Zobellia alginiliquefaciens: one gene and its partner. The protein of the gene in region 1 binds, or shares a complex with, the protein of each later gene. Links are inferred from orthologs where the notes say so. Each region holds a gene or a part of one and is shown in the gene's direction. Other genes may lie near its edges.

The links. Proteins that work in one complex are often made in the same cells at the same time.
Region 2: the proteins of dnaB (region 1) and dnaG are in contact, whole or in part, in a crystal structure (PDB 2R6A), measured with the Geobacillus stearothermophilus proteins. The link is inferred for Zobellia alginiliquefaciens from one-to-one orthologs. Residues at the interface, in WP_033016901.1 of Geobacillus stearothermophilus: Ser13, Glu15, Ala16, Gln18, Glu91, Leu92, Asp94, Ala95, Val96, Pro97, Thr98, Ala99, Ala100, Asn101, Tyr104, Tyr105, Ile108; in WP_049624496.1 of Geobacillus stearothermophilus: Lys456, Leu457, Leu458, Pro459, Ala460, Asn463, Ala464, Leu467, Leu535, Leu536, Ile537, Ala538, Gln544, Glu545, Asp548, Tyr549, His552.

What each region holds. Positions count from the first base shown.
Region 1 is NZ_CP119758.1:485,648-489,829, reverse strand. What follows is about bases 1-2,887. They hold dnaB (replicative DNA helicase), read left to right. Parts: upstream 1-613; coding sequence 614-2,161; downstream 2,162-2,887. Other genes in these bases: P0077_RS02015 (asparagine synthetase B), read left to right, coding at 2,271-2,887; P0077_RS02025 (acetyl-CoA carboxylase carboxyltransferase subunit alpha), read left to right, coding at 1-458. Also shown: more of P0077_RS02015, read left to right, coding at 2,888-3,536; P0077_RS02010 (beta-N-acetylhexosaminidase), read left to right, coding at 3,585-4,182. UniProt on the Escherichia coli protein: The main replicative DNA helicase, it participates in initiation and elongation during chromosome replication. Travels ahead of the DNA replisome, separating dsDNA into templates for DNA synthesis.
Region 2 is NZ_CP119758.1:3,070,291-3,075,824, forward strand. Bases 1,033-3,975 are described here. They hold dnaG (DNA primase), read left to right. Parts: upstream 1,033-1,485; coding sequence 1,486-3,465; downstream 3,466-3,975. Other genes in these bases: P0077_RS12870 (PQQ-dependent sugar dehydrogenase), read left to right, coding at 1,033-1,417; P0077_RS12880 (response regulator), read right to left, coding at 3,552-3,975. In the rest of the region: more of P0077_RS12870, read left to right, coding at 146-1,032; more of P0077_RS12880, read right to left, coding at 3,976-4,181; nadE (NAD(+) synthase), read right to left, coding at 4,351-5,139; gliding motility lipoprotein GldB, read left to right, coding at 5,211-5,534. UniProt on the Escherichia coli protein: RNA polymerase that catalyzes the synthesis of short RNA molecules used as primers for DNA polymerase during DNA replication.

The sequences.
Region 1 (4,182 bases):
TTGAGGCGGAAGAACGTGGGCAAGGAGAGGCAATAGCCCGTAACATTTTAGAGATGACCCGTCTTAAAGTGCCAATTATTGTTGTAATTATTGGTGAAGGAGCTTCTGGTGGAGCTTTGGGTATAGGTGTAGGAGATAAAGTGTTGATGTTGGAAAACACATGGTATTCGGTGATTTCTCCGGAATCTTGTTCTTCTATTCTTTGGAGAAGTTGGGAGTATAAGGAAGTGGCTGCTGAGGCATTAAAACTTACTGCTACCGATATGAAAAAATTAAAATTAATCGATGAAATCGTACGCGAACCTGCGGGCGGTGCACATGCAAATAGGGAAAAGACTTTTGAAGTTGTGAAAAACAAAATATTGACACAATTTAAGGCTTTAGAAAAGTTATCCCCAAAAGAATTAGTCAAAACCCGAATGGATAAATACGCCCAAATGGGTGTTTTTAACGGTTAACGGACACTTTTTACAAGCTGATTAAAATCTGAGGAAGACTTTCCTCAGATTTTTTTTGTTATCAACATAAAATTGTAACTTATTAACACGGTAATGTTTATTACCTGTTAACTATACTTCTCTTTATTTTTTAGTTAATTGCATAATTTCGTAAAATGGAAAAAATTAATCCGGTCGTCGGACGCAAAATAGACAAGTCAACCCTAATCAATTTAGAAAGAGGTAAAATTCCACCTCAATCTGTTGATTTAGAAGAGGTTGTGTTGGGTGCTATGATGATTGATAAAAAGGGTGTAGATGAAGTAATAGATATCCTTCATCCTGATGTTTTCTATAAAGATGCCCATCGATACATCTATGAATCCATTTTTAAGCTGTTCGAAAGTTCCGAACCAGTGGATTTATTAACGGTTTCCTCCCAATTAAAGCGAGATGGAAGGTTAGATGCCATAGGAGGTGATTTTTACCTCATTAAACTGACTCAAAAAGTGGCTTCATCGGCACATATTGAGTTCCATGCACGTATTATTCTGCAGAAGTACATTCAGCGGAGCTTGATTAAAATTTCCAATGAGATTATTGAAGAGGCATATGATGAAGGAACCGATGTTTTTGACCTTTTAGATAGTGCGGAATCTAAATTATATGATGTTACTCAAGGTAACCTGAAACGTTCTGCGGAGACGGCTATGGATTTGGTAATTCAGGCAAAGAAAAAGATTGAAGAGATTTCCAATAAAGAGGGGATGAGCGGTATTGCCACCGGCTTTGATAAGTTGGATAAACTTACTTCGGGTTGGCAGCCTAGTGATTTGATTATTGTAGCTGCACGTCCCGGTATGGGTAAAACCGCATTAACATTATCCATGGCAAGAAATATTGCTGTAGATAGTGGACAAGGTGTTGCTTTCTTTTCCTGTGAGATGTCTTCTGTGCAGTTAATTACACGTTTGATTTCTTCGGAAACCGGACTTTCATCCGAAAAATTGAGAACCGGTAAATTAGAAAAGCACGAGTGGGAGCAGCTGAACGTAAAAGTAAAAGCGCTAGAGAAAGCACCGTTATTTATTGATGATACGCCTTCTTTATCTATTTTTGACTTGCGTGCAAAGGCCAGACGTTTGGCTTCACAGCATGATATTAAGATAATTATTATTGATTATTTACAGTTAATGACCGCTGGTGGAACCGGCAAAGGAGGAAACCGTGAACAGGAAATTTCTACCATTTCGCGTAACCTTAAGGCATTGGCAAAAGAATTGAATATACCCGTAATTGCACTATCTCAGCTTTCACGTGCGGTTGAAACCCGTGGAGGTAGTAAAAGACCTTTACTTTCGGATTTACGTGAATCTGGTGCGATTGAGCAGGATGCGGATATTGTGTCGTTTATTTTCCGTCCTGAATATTATAAAATTGATGAATGGGATGACGAAGAACGAAGCCCAACACAAGGTCAGGCAGAGTTTATCGTTGCCAAACACCGTAATGGTGGTCTGGAAAATATTCGTTTGAAATTTATCGGTAACCTCGGTAAGTTTGATAACCTAGACGATTTTGACTCTCCGTTTGAGTTCCAATCTAAAATGAACGAGAACGAGGACAATCCTTTTATTACGCCGAACTTACCAGATGCGAACGAAGCTTTTGGTAGTTCTATGAACGATAACATGCCTCCTGGAGATGATGATGTTCCGTTTTAATAGAAGAGAAATTCCCAAAATCAGTTAGTTTTCTAATAGCTTTAACTTTGAGTGAAGATAAAAAGCGTAGTTTTTCAAGTATCTTTAGAAAAAATAAAGTGCTAGAAATATGGTGAAATCGCTTTTGTCAATTCTTTTCATCTTAATTGGTGTTTTGCAACTTTCTGCATCCTCCATTTTAATTCCTATGGATGCCGAGGGTCAGAAAGACCACCTTAAAGCCTACGGAATTACCTATTGGGTACTCAATAAGCAGCAGAAAGTGCAATGGCTTCTGAATTATAGAGGAGGTTCTTTTTTGCTGCCCGATGGAGATGTTATCCGTAAAGAATGTCAAATTAGAGGAGTTTCCTTTGAAATTTTATCTGATAGTCAAGCGGCGAATATTTTGTCGGAAATCAGTAGTCCATCTAAAAATCAAGATGCTGTAATTCTTGAAAAAGCTCCGAAGATTGCAGTCTATTCCCCCAAAGGAAATCAACCTTGGGACGATGCCGTAACTATGGTGCTGACCTATGCGGAGATTCCATATGTTACCGTTTACGATGAGGAAGTATTAGGCGATAAGTTGGCGTTGTACGATTGGCTGCACTTACACCACGAAGATTTTACAGGTCAATACGGAAAGTTTTATGGAGCATACCGTGCTGCCCCTTGGTATATAGAACAAAAAAAGGAGGCTGAGGCACTAGCTCACACACATGGATTTTCAAAAGTTTCGGAAGAAAAAAGTGCCGTAGCCCAAAAAATAAGGAAGTATGTTATAGGTGGAGGGTTTATGTTCGCTATGTGCTCTGCTACGGATAGTTTTGATATTGCGCTTTCTGCAGAAGGTGTTGATATTTGCGAACCCATGTTCGATAATGACCCTTCGGATGCGAACTATCAAAGTCAATTGGATTACAATAAAACGTTTGCCTTTACGGATTTTACATTAGAAAGAAATCCGCTCAAATATGAGTTTTCATCAATTGATATGACAAGTAAAAGAGGAAACGTTCCCAAGGAGTCCGATTATTTTTCATTAATGGATTTTTCTGCAAAATGGGATGCCGTTCCTACTATGCTTTGTCAAAATCATACCTCTTTGGTCAAGGGCTTTATGGGGCAGACCACGGCATTCGCAAGAGAAGAAGTGAAGCCAACGGTCATGGTTTTGGGCGAAAATAAATTGAATGGAGAAGCCCGCTATATTCATGGTGTAAAAGGAAAAGGCTTTTTTACATTTTATGGCGGTCACGATCCAGAAGACTATCAGCATAGGGTAGGGGACCCTAAAACGGAATTAGAGCTACACCCCAATTCTCCTGGGTATCGACTGATACTGAACAATGTTCTGTTTCCTGCTGCCAGGAAGAAGAAACAGAAAACTTAAATCCCTATCTCTTTTCAAAATTAGTTAATCCGCATACCCTTTATTTCAATGAGAATCTCCGTAAATTTTATTCTACTCGTATTACTTTGTTTATCACCTGTTTTTTTAAATGCGCAGTCGCCAATAATCCCAGAACCTACAAAGGCCATTGCCGGAAAGGGCCAGTTCGTATTGGATAAAAATACGTCTATAGCCAGTTCGGACATACGGTTACAAGACGTTGCTTCTTTTTTAAAGGCGCAAATATTGACACAAACTAGAATACCATTACATACAGGTGATTTTCATTCAAAAAGCCTAAAACAAATTACTTTAGAATTGGTTTCAGATGAATCAATCGGTACTGAGGGGTACCATCTTTCCGTATCCCCGCAAGAAATCAAAATTACGGGAACAACTGTATCCGGAGTGTTTTATGGAGCCGTTAGCTTAGTGCAATTGGCAGTGGAAAATACACCTAAAAATGGAGAGGTACCTATCAATGCTTGGGAGATACAAGATCAACCGTTTTATGAGTGGCGGGGCATTATGCTAGATGTTTCTAGATATTTTATAGGGAAAGAGAAAATAAAATCCATTTTGGATTGGATGGCTTTTTACAAATTAAATACGCTGCACTGGCATTTGACCGATGCAACGGGGTGGC
Region 2 (5,534 bases), 2.6 Mb from region 1 along the record:
CTAAAATAGTATCCCTGAAAACAGGGTAAAGGTAAATCTCTTGGATTGTTCAGTTATTATTATTCGCTTTATAGAGCGTATATTACTACGGATAGAGCTATAAATAGCAGAGTGCAAATGTTATTTTCAGGAAAAATTTAAGAATATGAAAAAAACAGTACTACTCATATTAGTTGGTCTTACCTTTATGGCATGTAAGGAAACAAAAAATGTTTCAAAAGAAGAAAAAGAAGAATTGGCCAATAGCGGTTCTACTACCGTTGAAACGGCCATAGGTCCTTTAGAACTTGTAGCGCCTTTTTCATCTAAATCGGTTACCAAGGAAAGCAAAATAATAGATTGGCCCAAGGGTAAGACTCCAATAGCTCCAGATGGCTTTGACGTGTCTCGGTTTGCAGATGGACTAAAGCATCCTAGATGGACGTACATTGCGCCTAATAAAGACATATTTGTGGCGGAATCGGATACGAAAAATAGTGCGAATCAAATTACACTACTTAGAGATTCCGATCAAGATGGCACGGTTGACGAGCGCCATATTTTTAAGGAGGGATTAAACCAGAACTTTGGAATGTTGGTTATAGATGATTTTTTCTATGTAGCCAATACAGATGGATTATATCGTTACCCATACAAAGCAGGTCAGGAGAAATTAGAGGGTGATGGTGAAAAAATTGTAGAGCTATCGGCAAGTGGTTACAATAATCATTGGACACGAAATATTATCACGAACCGAGACCGCAATAAAATTTATATCTCCGTTGGCTCTGCAAGTAATGTGGGCGAACAAGGAATGGAAAAGGAAGAACGCCGTGCTAATATTCTGGAGGTAAATTTAGACGGAACAGGAGAAATTATATATGCAGCTGGCTTAAGAAACCCGGTTGGTATGGACTGGAACCCGGTTACGGGAGAGTTGTGGACTGCCGTAAACGAACGTGATAAAATTGGGAACAATCTAGTGCCCGATTATATTACAAGTGTAGAAAAGGGCGGTTGGTACGGTTGGCCATATAGCTATTATGGTAGTGTTAAAGACCCACGTTGGGAAGATGACCCGCACCAAAATATGGTAGATAAAGCTATTGTTCCAGATGTGCCGGTCGGGAACCATACTGCTTCTTTAGGGCTGACTTTTTACGGAGCGGACCAATTCCCTTCAAAATATAAGAACGGAGCTTTTGTGGGTCAGCACGGTTCATGGAATAGGGCGGTTTTTTCTGGCTATAAAGTAATTTTTGTACCATTTGTAGATGGTAAACCACAACCACCAGAAGATTTTTTGAGTGGTTTTATAGCGGACGAAGAAGCGAGTGAGGTGTATGGAAGACCTGTATGCGTGGCAGTTGCAACAGATGGTTCGCTTCTGGTTAATGATGATGACGGTGGGATTATATGGCGAATTGCAGCCAAATAAATAAATCCTAATTTTTAAATGAAAAATAGTGTCTTATCTTTAGACACTATTTTTATTTTTCTACTATTTTGATTTCAAAAACAACAATTGATAAAGTCTACGAAACTGCCCGTTTAGAGGAGGTTATCGGAGATTTTGTGCAACTCAAAAAATCAGGTTCTAACTTTAAGGGGCTTAGTCCGTTTTCAGATGAGCGTACACCTAGTTTTATGGTGTCTCCCGTAAAACAGATTTGGAAGGATTTTAGTAGTGGAAAAGGAGGTAACGTGGTCGCGTTTTTAATGGAACACGAACACTTCACCTATCCTGAAGCCATAAAATACTTGGCTAAAAAATATAATATTGAAATAGAGGAGACCGAGCGTACCGATGAACAGAAGCAAGAAGCCAATGAGCGCGAAAGCATGTATTTGGTTTCGGAATTCGCTCAGAAACATTTTGCCCATATGTTATGGGATACCGAATTGGGTAAGGCCATTGGTCTCAGTTATTTTAAGGAAAGAGGTTTTACAGAAGAAACGATAAAGAAATTCAACCTAGGGTATTGTCTTGATCAGTGGGATGGATTTACAAAAGCTGCTTTTGAGGAAGGGTACAAGTTAAAGTACCTAGAACAAACAGGCCTAACCATAGTAAAAGAAGATGCGCAAAATCCTAACAGCCCTAAAACATTTGATCGGTTTAAAGGAAGGGTAATGTTTCCTATTCACTCTATGAGCGGTAGAGTGCTTGGTTTTGGAGGGCGTATTTTGGGTAATGACAAAAAAGCTGCTAAGTATCTGAACTCCCCGGAAAGTGATATTTATCATAAGAGTAAAGTGCTTTATGGCATTTATCATGCTAAACAAGCAATAGCTAAGGAGGATAATTGTTATTTGGTAGAAGGGTATACAGATGTTATTCAGTTTTATCAAAGAGGAATTCACAATGTAGTTTCGTCAAGTGGTACGGCACTAACACCGGAGCAAATTAGATTAATTAACCGGCTGACTAAAAATATCACCGTTCTTTTTGATGGTGATGCGGCAGGATTAAGAGCTTCTCTTCGTGGAATTGATTTGATCTTGGAACAGGGTATGAACGTGAAAGTCTGCACTTTCCCTGAAGGAGAGGACCCTGATAGTTTTTCAAAAAATAATGCGCTAGAAGATGTACAGGAGTATTTAGAAGAGAAATCACAGGATTTTATTCAGTTTAAAGCTGGTTTGTTGGCTCAAGAAGCGGCCAATGATCCAATAAAAAGAGCGGATACGGTTCGTGATATTGTACAGAGTATATCCAAGATACCTGATGCTATTAAGCGAGAAATCTACATTCAGGAGTGTGCTAACATCATGAAGGTCTCAGAAGGTGTATTGTTTACGACCTTGGCTCAAATGGGTAAAAAAGGGGCTACAGATGTTTTAAAAAAGCAACAACCGGAGCAGAAGGCGTTTGATGTTGTCAAGAATGAAGTACCGCAAGAAAAGGTAGATGTACAGTATTTGTTAGAGCGAAAAATTATTGAACTTTTGCTGTTGTACGGAAGTGAAAAAGAAGAGTTTGAAGATTTGGTACTCAAGGAAAGTGAAGCTGGTGATTTGGTTTTGGAGCCTGAATCTATTGAGGCCAAGGTTTATGAAAAGATTTTTTTAGACTTACAGGACGATGAGATTGAATTGGCAAATGAACAATTCCGCCAAATTTATTATAAGCTTATTGAAGCGTTGAACCAAGAAGAGGATTTTACAATTAGTACATTTTTGAGCACCTTGGATCAGCAGTTGGTTTCAGAAATATCTTCTATTCTAATGGAGGAAGAAAAATACGTTTTGCATAGTTGGGAAAGAAAGGATATCTATCCCAAAGAAAAGAAAGTTGGTGTAGCGCAATTGGTTAGTGAGACTATTTTAACATTACGCTGTTTCTTAATAAAAAAGCGGATGACGGCTTTACAAGATAATACAAAAGAAAGTCAGCAAGACCACAGGGAGACTCTAGAGGAAATTATGAATTATTTACAGCTCAACAAACTGCTCAACAAAAAGCTGAACCGTGTTTTTTCTTAACATCCGCTAGGTAAACCGTAAATTTTGGGCATAAAAAAACCCTAACGAAAACATCAGGGTCTGTACGTGTTACGAATGTAAACTTCTTAATAAAGTTCTAGTGCCTTTGCTTGTTGCAAAAGATCTACCATATTGTCTACGTTTAATTTTTTCATCAAACGAGCCTTGTAGGTACTCACTGTTTTTTCGTTTAAGTTCAAACCGATGGCTACATCTTTGTTACGCTTTCCGCTAGCCAATAATTTAAGTACCTCAACCTCACGAGTAGAAAGTTTTCTAAAGAACCTTCTAGGTTTTTGGGTACCTTCATCAAAAGCTAAACGTTGAGCTAGTTCATTTGTAATGAACATGTTGCCTTCGCTTACTTTTTTCACTGCTGTTATGATGTAGTCTATGTCTGAGGCTTTTGAAAGATATCCAAAGGCACCTGCGCGAATAGTACTAAGTGCATATACGTCTTCAGATTGACCGCTATACATTAATACCTTCACACTTGGGTGTTCTTTTTTGATTTTTCGCAGCGTGGCAATTCCGTTAATTTCCGGAATGTCCATCTCCAGCATTACTACATCAGGACTAGAGGTCTCCAATTTGTCGAAGAGCTCAGAAGTAGTGGATACCGCTCCCACTATTTCAAATCCATTAGCAGATTCAAGAACATTAGTCACTCCCATTCTAATAATGGGATGGTTGTCTGCAATTAATACTTTAATCATGTTGATAGTTTTAATCTAGATATTAAACGTTCCTAAGCTCGTCTAAAATACTGACATGCAATGTAAGGTTTAAATATCTAATTCCTTAAACAAAATTGGTGTTTTTTTCATAAAAATAGCTTGTTTTATGAATTTATTCGATTAGATTACCTTATTTACGGGTAAATTACTAAAAAAGAGCATCAGGTATTTCGCAAACGGGTATAGGGTTCATCTTGTGCTGGTTAGCTGAGTTGTATCTCGTATAAATTAGGAATACTTCCTTCTCCCTGCCCGTAAAATCGCTCAAGTTTTTTCCTTCATCTTGCATTTTCATGGCCCATTCCAGTTCCGGATAACTTGCTCCTATCTGATCTTCATCAGTCCTGTCGTCTCCCCATAGGCCATCAGTGGGGGCGGCTTTTTGAATGTCTGTATTGATATTCAGGTACTTGGCAATTTCATACACCTGTGTTTTTAATAAATCGGCAATTGGGCTCAAATCAACCCCACCATCCCCATATTTGGTGTAAAATCCTACACCGAAGTCTTCTACCTTATTTCCGGTTCCAGCAACAAGATAACCTTCGAGTGCCGCAAAATAATAAAGCGTTGTCATGCGTAAACGTGCTCGGGTATTGGCCAAAGACATAAAACGGTCTTCTTCATTTTCTACCTTGGGCAACGCTTCTATAAGACTATCGAAAACCGGAGTAAGGTTAACAGGCTGTCTTTTTACCTTGTCAAAATTATTCTGAAGACAATCAATATGGTCCGATGCACGGGTAACTTGATTTGCAGCTTGGTGAATTGGCATTTCCAAGCACATGAGCTCAAGGCCTGTTTTGGCACAGAGGGTAGATGTAACGGCAGAGTCTATTCCTCCTGATATTCCTATGACAAAACCCTTCATTTTTGCATTTACTGCATATTCTTTTAACCAATTTACTATGTAATCTACTACCTTTTCTGTGTGCATAGGATGTTCATTATGTCTAGATCGACTAACTTTGTGAGCTTAAAAATAATGTCTTGCGGTTAAATATTAAAATGTATCGGAAATTACTTTGCAAACATGTGGCTATTTTTGCCATTTTTACAATTTCATTCTTGTTTTTAGCATGTAATGAGGGTCCAAAGGTCTCCGAAGATGTTCAGAAGATAAATGTAGAATTAAAGGTTGATAGGTTTGATGCGGAATTTGCGGGCGCTACATCGGAAAATCTATCGGTTTTAAAGAACAAGTACCCATATCTATTTCCTGCTCAATATACAGATAGTGTTTGGGTGGCAAAAATGAAAGATACTATTCAGGTTGAATTGTTGTCTGAGGTACAAAATGCATTTTCTGATTTCTCACGGGAGGAACAGAGT